Sphingosinicella sp. BN140058: one gene and its partner. The protein of the gene in region 1 interacts with the protein of each later gene in a pairwise test. Links are inferred from orthologs where the notes say so. Each region holds a gene or a part of one and is shown in the gene's direction. Other genes may lie near its edges.

Region 1 (3,319 bases):
TCGCGGAGTTTGGCTGCCAGGGCGAGATCTACGATTATTCCTCGGCGGCGGATGCGATGCAGGGGGCGATAGGTATCCTTAACGCTACGCCGATGGGGATGAACGGTTTCGCCTCGATGCCGGAAGACGTGCTCAACGCCCTGCCCCGGCTGCGTGCCGGCAGCTTCGTGCTCGACATGGTCTATGCGCCGATTGAGACGCCTCTTCTCCGTCGCGCAACGGATCTCGGCTTCTCGGCAGTCGATGGCCTGGCGATGCTGATCGGCCAGGCGCGATCCGCCTTTCGCCTCTTCTTCGGCGAAACTCCTCCCGAAGAGGGCGATACGGAGCTTCGTGCGATTCTGACGTCATGATGGTGGTCGGCCTCACCGGCTCGATCGGCATGGGCAAATCGACAGTGTCGAAGATGTTCGCCGACGAAGGCATCCCGGTGTTCGACGCCGATGCGGAGGTCCATCGGCTGCAGGGACGCGAGGGCGCCCTCGTCGAAGCGATCGAGGCGTCGTTTCCGGGCACCACCGGACAGGCCGGAGTCGATCGTGGCGCATTGGCCGAGCGGGTCCTCGCTGCACCGGAAGCGTTGCGGCAGCTCGAAGCGCTGATTCACCCCGCGGTCGCACGCGCCCGGGAGGCGTTTCTGGCGAAGCATGCCGCCGATCCGATCGTCCTGCTCGACATCCCGCTCCTGTTCGAGAAGGAGGGCTGGCGCGCCGTCGCCAAGATCCTCGTCGTCTCCGCTCCTGCCGATGTCCAGCGCAGCCGAGTGCTCGCGAGGCCCGGCATGACCGCTGAAAAGTTCGCGCAGATCCTGCGCCAGCAGCTGCCCGATGCCGAAAAGCGCGCGCGGGCGGATTTCGTCATCGATACAGCAGGTTCGCTGGATCGGACGCGAGACTCGGTTCGGCGCATCGCCGCTTGTCTCCGCGCCGAGGCAACCGCATAAGCCCGAACATGCGTGAAATCGTCTTCGACACCGAAACCACCGGCCTCAATCCGCTTACCGGGGATCGCATGGTCGAGATCGGCTGTGTCGAGCTCATCAACAAGGTCGAAACCGGCCGCACCTATCATGCCTATTTCAATCCACAGCGATCGATGCCGGCGGGCGCCGAGGCGGTGCATGGGCTTTCAGAGGCCTTTCTGTCCGACAAGCCGTGCTTCCACGAGCTGGTCGACGAACTGATCGACTTTCTGGGCGATTGCCCGCTGGTCGCGCACAACGCCAGTTTCGACTTCGGCTTTCTCAATCACGAGCTCAACACCTGCGGCCGGCCGCTTGTCTGCATGACCCGCATGGTCGACACGCTGGTGCTGGCGCGCGCCAAGCATCCGGGCGCGAAGCACAGTCTCGATGCGCTTTGTACGCGCTACGGCGTCGATCGAAGTCTGCGGATCAAGCATGGTGCGCTCATCGACGCCCAGCTGCTCGCACAATGTTACGTCGAACTGACCGGTGGCCGCCAGATCGGCTTCTCGCTCGCCGACACGATCATCGTCGAGCAAAAGGAATCGCAACCGGCCGAGGCACTTGTCGCGGAGCGGATCGTTGTCGAAGTGCGGCCGCCCCGGCCTCATGCCCCCACCGAGGAAGAGCTTGCAGCACATTCCGCATTTCTGGCCACCATCTCCGATCCGATCTGGGCTCGGCTGGACGGCCGCGGTTGACGCCAGCCGGGCACGAGGCCTAATCCGCCGCCAAATCCTCTGGTGGAGTGAAGAATGGACATTCGGGTCTCGGGCCATCAGGTCGACACAGGCGAGGCGCTTCGGAGCCGCGTCGAAGAGCGCCTCAACGCGATTGCCGACAAATATTTCTCCCGCGCCATTTCGGCGCAGGTGACGTTCGGCAAGGGGCCGCACGATCACGGCTTCACCTGCGAAATCGTCGCCTACGTCCCCGCCGGCGTGGTTCTGAAGGCGAGCGATCGGGCAGCCGATGCGAATCCCGCCTTCGATGCGGCGGCCGACAAGATCGAAAAGCAGCTCAGGCGTTACACGCGGCGCCTCAAGGACCGCCAGGCACCGAGCCCGGCGCAGGCGCTCGACGATCTTGCTAATGCCGAATATCGGGTCTTCTCCAATGCCGACGGTGAGGACGAGGATATCGGCGAACATCCGCCGATCGTCGCTGAGACGCGGGTCGACATTCCCGATGCCAGCGTGTCCGACGCGGTGATGATGCTCGATCTGCGCAACACCAATGCGCTGATGTTTCGCAACAGCGGCACCGGCAGCTTCAACATGGTCTACCGCCGTGAGGACGGAACCATCGGTTGGGTGGAGCCGAAAGCGCAATGAGTCGAATGGCGTGCACACGCCTTTGCGACCTTATCTGACACGGGGGCTGGGGAGAGTCCCCCAGCAACCGGTGCCCTGATGAGCGACCTGTCTCACATGCTGACGGTGGACGGCATCGATGCCGCCCTGACCGTCGCCAACAAGAAGGCCCTGTTTCAGCAGCTCGGCACGTCGGCCAGCCGACTGACCGGGATCTCGGCGCGTGACATCGTCAGCGCACTCAGCGAACGCGAGAAGCTGGGTTCGACAGGTTTCGGAAACGGCATCGCCATTCCGCATGGCAAAATCGGAGGGCTGGAGCGGGTCTTCGGCTTTTTCGCGCGGCTGACCGCGCCGATCGATTTCCAATCGGTCGACAATCTGCCCGTTGACCTCGTGTTCCTGATCCTCTCTCCCCCCGATTCCGGCGCCGATCATCTGAAGGCGCTCGCCAGCGTCAGTCGAACCCTCCGGGACCGGGCCACGCTGGCAAAGCTGCGCGGTGCACGCTCCCGCGATGCTCTGTTCGCCTTGCTCGCAGGGGTCGAGAGCCTCCATGCCGCCTGAGCCGGGCGCCGGCGCGCCGGCGTTTGCCGGTGCGGAGGCACATTACCGGGCGCTTGAATCTCTGTATCGCCACGCCCCGATCAACCGTTTCTTCGAGTCCGAGCTGGAGATCATCGAAGAAGGTTTCGCACGCATCCGCTTCGACGTGCGCGAGGAGGTCTTCCACGCAGCCGGCGCCGCGCACGGCACCACCTACTTCAAGATGCTGGATGATGCGGCCTTCTATGCCTGCAACAGCCTCGTCACCGATCGCTTCCTGCTGACCACCGCCTTCAACCTCCTCTTCACCCGTCCGCTGCGCGCAGGCCCGATCATCGCCGAAGGACGATGGGCAAGCGGTCGCCGGCGGGTGATGGTCGGGGAAGGCCGTCTGATCGACGCCGACGGCGAGGAGGCGGCGCGGGGCACCGGCACCTTCATGCGATCCCATATCCCTTTGTCCACCCTGCCCGGCTACGTAATGCCCAGGGCGCAA
Region 2 (4,436 bases), 2.1 Mb from region 1 along the record:
GTTGCCGCTCCGAAGATCCCCGCCGGACAGCCGGTCGCCAAGCCGAGTTTCAACTGCCGTCATGCAGGAACACGGACGGAGCGGATGATCTGCGCGTCGCCCACTCTGGCCGGCCGCGACCGGCAGATGGCCTCGGTCTATTATGAAGCGATGGCGAACAGCGATGCGGCGACTCAGCGTCATCTGCGAAGGAGCCGCGATGCCTTCTTGGCCCGCCGTGAACGATGCGGCTCGGCGGCGTGCGTCGACGGCGTCTATGCCGCGCGGATTTCCGAGATCAGGAGCGTTCGGGAAGGCCGCTGAAGTCGCGGATTTCCTGTGGAAAAGATCCCGTTTCACTTTCCAATCGGGACGCGGCTGCCCATAACGAATCCATGTCCGCGCCCTACGTTCCGCTCCGAATCTTCTCCTGCTACACGATGCTGGAAGGCGCGATCGAGCCGAAGGCGATCGCCAAGCAGGCGAAAAAGCTCGATCTTCCCGCGGCGGCGCTTACCGACCGGAACGGCCTCTATGCCGCGATGGCCTTTACCGATGCGTGCAAAGGTGAGGGCGTCCAGCCGGTGGTCGGCACGATGCTCGGCCTCGCCCGGCCCGGAACGCCCGACGGCAAACCGCCGATCATCGATTGGCTTGCCCTCTACGCGCAGACCAGCGCCGGCTACGACAATCTCTGCGCGCTGGTCTCGGCCGCGCATCTCGATCGTCCCGTCGAAGAGGAAGCGCATGTCCGCTTCGACTTTCTCGAGGGGCGCACCGAAGGGCTGATTGCGCTGACCGCCGGTGCCGAGGGCGCGCTGGCCCGGCTGATCGCGGAAGGGCAGGATTCACTCGCCGACGACGTGCTCGGTCGGCTGGAGTCGCTGTTTCCCAACCGGCTCTACATCGAGCTCAGCCGCCGCGGCGACGCGGTCGAGGAGAAAGCCGAAGCGCGGCTGATCGACCTCGCTTATGCGCGCAATCTGCCGCTGGTCGCGACCAATCCGGCGCGGTTCGTCGAGCCGCATTTCCACCAAGCGCATGACGCCATGCTCTGCATCGCGCAATCGAGCCAGATCGACCGCGATGATCGCCGCAAATCCTCGCCCGAGGCCTGGATGAAGCCGGCTGCCGAGATGCGCCGTCTGTTCGAGGATCTTCCCGAAGCGATCGAGAATACGGCGGTGGTCGCGCGCCGCTGCGCGGTCGGCGCGCCGAAGCGCAAGCCGATCCTGCCGAGCGTCGCCGGCGATCTCGAAGGCGAGGCGCGGCAGCTGCGCGAGGACGCTTATGCCGGGCTCGAGAAACGGCTCGCCGTCTATCCCGATCTCACCGCCGAGCAGCGCCAGGTCTACCTCGATCGGCTGGAGTTCGAGATCAAGATCATCGTCGGGATGGGCTTCCCCGGCTACTTCCTGATCGTTGCCGACTTCATCAAATGGGCCAAGGACAACGACATTCCGGTCGGCCCGGGGCGCGGCTCGGGCGCCGGGTCCGCCGTCGCCTGGGCGCTCACCATCACCGATCTCGATCCGCTCCGGCTCGGCCTGCTGTTCGAACGCTTCCTCAATCCGGAACGCGTGTCGATGCCCGACTTCGACATCGACTTCTGCGAAACCCGGCGCGGCGAGGTCATACGTTACGTCCAGCAGCGCTACGGCGCTGACAAGGTCGCGCAGATCATCACCTTCGGAAAGCTGAAGGCGCGCGCCGTGCTCAAGGACACCGGCCGCGTGCTGCAGATGTCCTATGGGCAGGTGGATCGCCTGGCCAAGCTGATCCCGAATCATCCCACCGACCCGTGGACGCTCGACCGTGCGCTGAACGGCGTGTCGGAGCTTGCCGCCGAGTATAAGGGCGACGCGCAGGTCCGCCGCCTCTTCGACCTGGCGATGAAGCTCGAAGGCTTGCCGCGGCACAGCTCCACCCACGCCGCCGGCGTGGTGATCGGCGATCGCCGGCTCGATGCTCTGGTGCCGCTCTATCGCGATCCGCGCTCGGACATGCCGGTCACCCAATTCGACATGAAATATGTCGAAGGCGCGGGCCTCGTGAAGTTCGACTTTCTCGGCCTCAAGACGCTGTCGGTGCTGCAGAAGGCGGCACATCTGCTGCGCAAGCGCGGAATCGATGTCGCGTTCGACACGTTGGCGTGGGATGACGAAGAGGTCTACAAGCTGCTTCAGCGCGGCGAGACGGTGGGCGTGTTCCAGCTCGAATCCGAAGGCATGAGGCGCACCCTGGCGGCGGTGAAGCCGACCAATTTCGAGGACATCATCGCGCTCGTCTCGCTCTATCGGCCGGGCCCGATGGACAACATTCCGACCTTCGGCGCCCGCAAGAACGGCCGCGAGCCGATCGAATATCCGCACGCTTTGCTCGAGAACGTGCTGCGCGAGACCTATGGCATCTTCGTCTACCAGGAACAGGTGATGGAAGCCGCCAAGGTCCTCGCCGGCTACAGCCTCGGCGAAGCCGATCTTCTTCGGCGTGCCATGGGCAAGAAGATCAAGGCGGAGATGGACGCGCAGCGCGAACGCTTCGTCACCGGCTGCAAGGCGAACCAGATCGACAAGGCCAAGGCCAACGAATTGTTCGATTTGATCGACAAGTTCGCCGGCTACGGCTTCAACAAGAGCCACGCGGCGGCCTACGCCCTGGTCGCCTATCAGACGGCGTGGCTGAAGGCGCATTATCCGGTCGAATTCTACGCGGCGTCGATGTGCTTCGACATGCACCAGACCGACAAGCTCGCGATCTTCGTCGACGACATGCGCCGGCTCGAGATCGAGTGCCTGCCGCCCTGCGTCAACGCCAGCGAGGCCGAGTTCGATGTCGAGCCGCATGGCGAAGGTCACGCCGTTCGCTATGCGCTTGGCGCGCTCAAGGGCGTCGGCGAAAAGGCTATGGAGCAGCTCGTCGACGAACGGAAGATCAACGGGCGCTTCAAGTCGCTCGATGATTTCGCCGAACGGGTCGATCCGCGCCTGCTCAACCGCCGTCAGATCGAGAGTCTCGCCGCGGGCGGAGCGTTCGACGCGCTGGCACCGAACCGCGCCGCAGTGTTTGCTGCTGCCGAGACGATCCTGGCGCACGCGTCGAGCGCAGCCGAGGCGCGGACCAGCGGGCAGGGCGGGCTGTTCGGCGGCGAGAGCAATGTCGTGCCGATCCGGATGCCGGTCGCCGCCGCATGGTCGATGGCCGAGAGCATGGCGGCGGAAAAGGAAGCGTTCGGCTTCTATTTTTCCGCGCATCCTGTCGATCGCTTCCGCCACCTTGCCGAGGCGCATGGCGCACGCAGCTTCGGCGCCTATTGCGCGATGCCGGCGCCGCCGGACGGCGGCCGCTCCAACGGCGTGATGGCGGGCATGGTCGAAGATGCGCGCTGGCGGACGTCGGCACGCGGCCGCCGCTATCTGATGGCGACGATGTCGGATGCGTCGGGGCAGTTCGTCGCGACCTGCTTCGAAGACGATGTCGCAGAACGGCTGGAGGAAGCGGCCAAGTCCGGCGCCTGCGCGCTGCTCACCGTCGAGCTCGATCGCCGCCCCGGCGACGAGACCCCGCGTGTGACGATCAAGCAGATCCAGCTGTTCGAAACCCTGTCGAAGCGCGCTCGTCTGCAGCTCGAAGTCGAGGTTGCCGACGAAGCGGCGCTGCGCCGCCTTGCCGAGGCATTGGCAAGCGAGCGCGGCGGCGTCGGCGATCTTCGCCTGCGCGCCAGGTTCGATGGTGGTCAGGCCGAGGTGCTGCTCGGCCGCGACTTCAAGCTGGACGCCGATCTCGCGGCGCGCATCGAGCGTCTGCCGGGCATCGTCGCCGTCAATCTCTCGGCCGCCCCCGCGCCGCGGCTTGCGCTGGTCTCCTGAGGGCATACACTCCCCCGCAAACGGGAGAGTTTATGCTTGGTGGAATGCAGGATTGGCCGCTCCGCATCATGCGGATCCTCGATCACGCGGCGCGCGAGCACGGCACGCGTGAACTCGTTTCCCTCTATGCCGACGGGACGGTGACGCGCACCGATTGGGCGGGAATCCAGCGCGACAGCCGCAAGCTCGCGGCGGCGCTCGAGCGGCTCGGCGTCCGTCCGGGCGATCGCGTCGCAACGCTGGCGATGAACCACAGCCGGCACGTCGTCGCCTGGTACGGGACGATCGGCATGGGCGGGATCATCCACACCATCAACCCGCGCCTGTTCGACGATCAGCTCGCCTACATCGCCAACCATGCCGAGGACAGGATCCTGTTCTACGATCGCGCCTTCGCGCCCCTGGTCGAGCGGCTGAAGCCGCGCTGGACGACGATCGAGAAATTCATCTGCTTCGACCCCGCACCGGGCGAGCCCGGGTTCGAGAATCTGATCGACGAAGAAGCCGGCGATTATCAGTGGCGCGAGGGCGACGAGCGCGAACCGGCGATGCTCTGCTACACCAGCGGCACCACCGGCGATCCCAAGG

Evidence for each region. The genes of interacting proteins can lie anywhere in the genome.
Region 2: the proteins of dnaQ (region 1) and dnaE interact in binary tests that used the Escherichia coli proteins (3 or more experiments, as listed by UniProt). The link is inferred for Sphingosinicella sp. BN140058 from one-to-one orthologs.

Annotation. Positions count from the first base shown.
Region 1 is NZ_CP035501.1:2,351,894-2,355,212, forward strand. Bases 1-2,808 are described here. They hold dnaQ (DNA polymerase III subunit epsilon), read left to right. Parts: upstream 1-951; coding sequence 952-1,665; downstream 1,666-2,808. Other genes in these bases: ETR14_RS10585 (shikimate dehydrogenase), read left to right, coding at 1-353; coaE (dephospho-CoA kinase), read left to right, coding at 350-943; hpf (ribosome hibernation-promoting factor, HPF/YfiA family), read left to right, coding at 1,720-2,298; ETR14_RS10605 (PTS sugar transporter subunit IIA), read left to right, coding at 2,377-2,808. Also shown: more of ETR14_RS10605, read left to right, coding at 2,809-2,844; ETR14_RS10610 (PaaI family thioesterase), read left to right, coding at 2,834-3,319; ETR14_RS10615 (DUF1491 family protein), read left to right, coding at 3,319-3,319. UniProt on the Escherichia coli protein: DNA polymerase III is a complex, multichain enzyme responsible for most of the replicative synthesis in bacteria. The epsilon subunit contain the editing function and is a proofreading 3'-5' exonuclease.
Region 2 is NZ_CP035501.1:4,477,427-4,481,862, forward strand. The notes cover bases 1-4,048. They hold dnaE (DNA polymerase III subunit alpha), read left to right. Parts: upstream 1-374; coding sequence 375-3,848; downstream 3,849-4,048. Other genes in these bases: ETR14_RS20175 (lysozyme inhibitor LprI family protein), read left to right, coding at 1-303; ETR14_RS20185 (long-chain fatty acid--CoA ligase), read left to right, coding at 3,881-4,048. Also shown: more of ETR14_RS20185, read left to right, coding at 4,049-4,436. UniProt on the Escherichia coli protein: DNA polymerase III is a complex, multichain enzyme responsible for most of the replicative synthesis in bacteria. This DNA polymerase also exhibits 3' to 5' exonuclease activity. The alpha chain is the DNA polymerase catalytic subunit.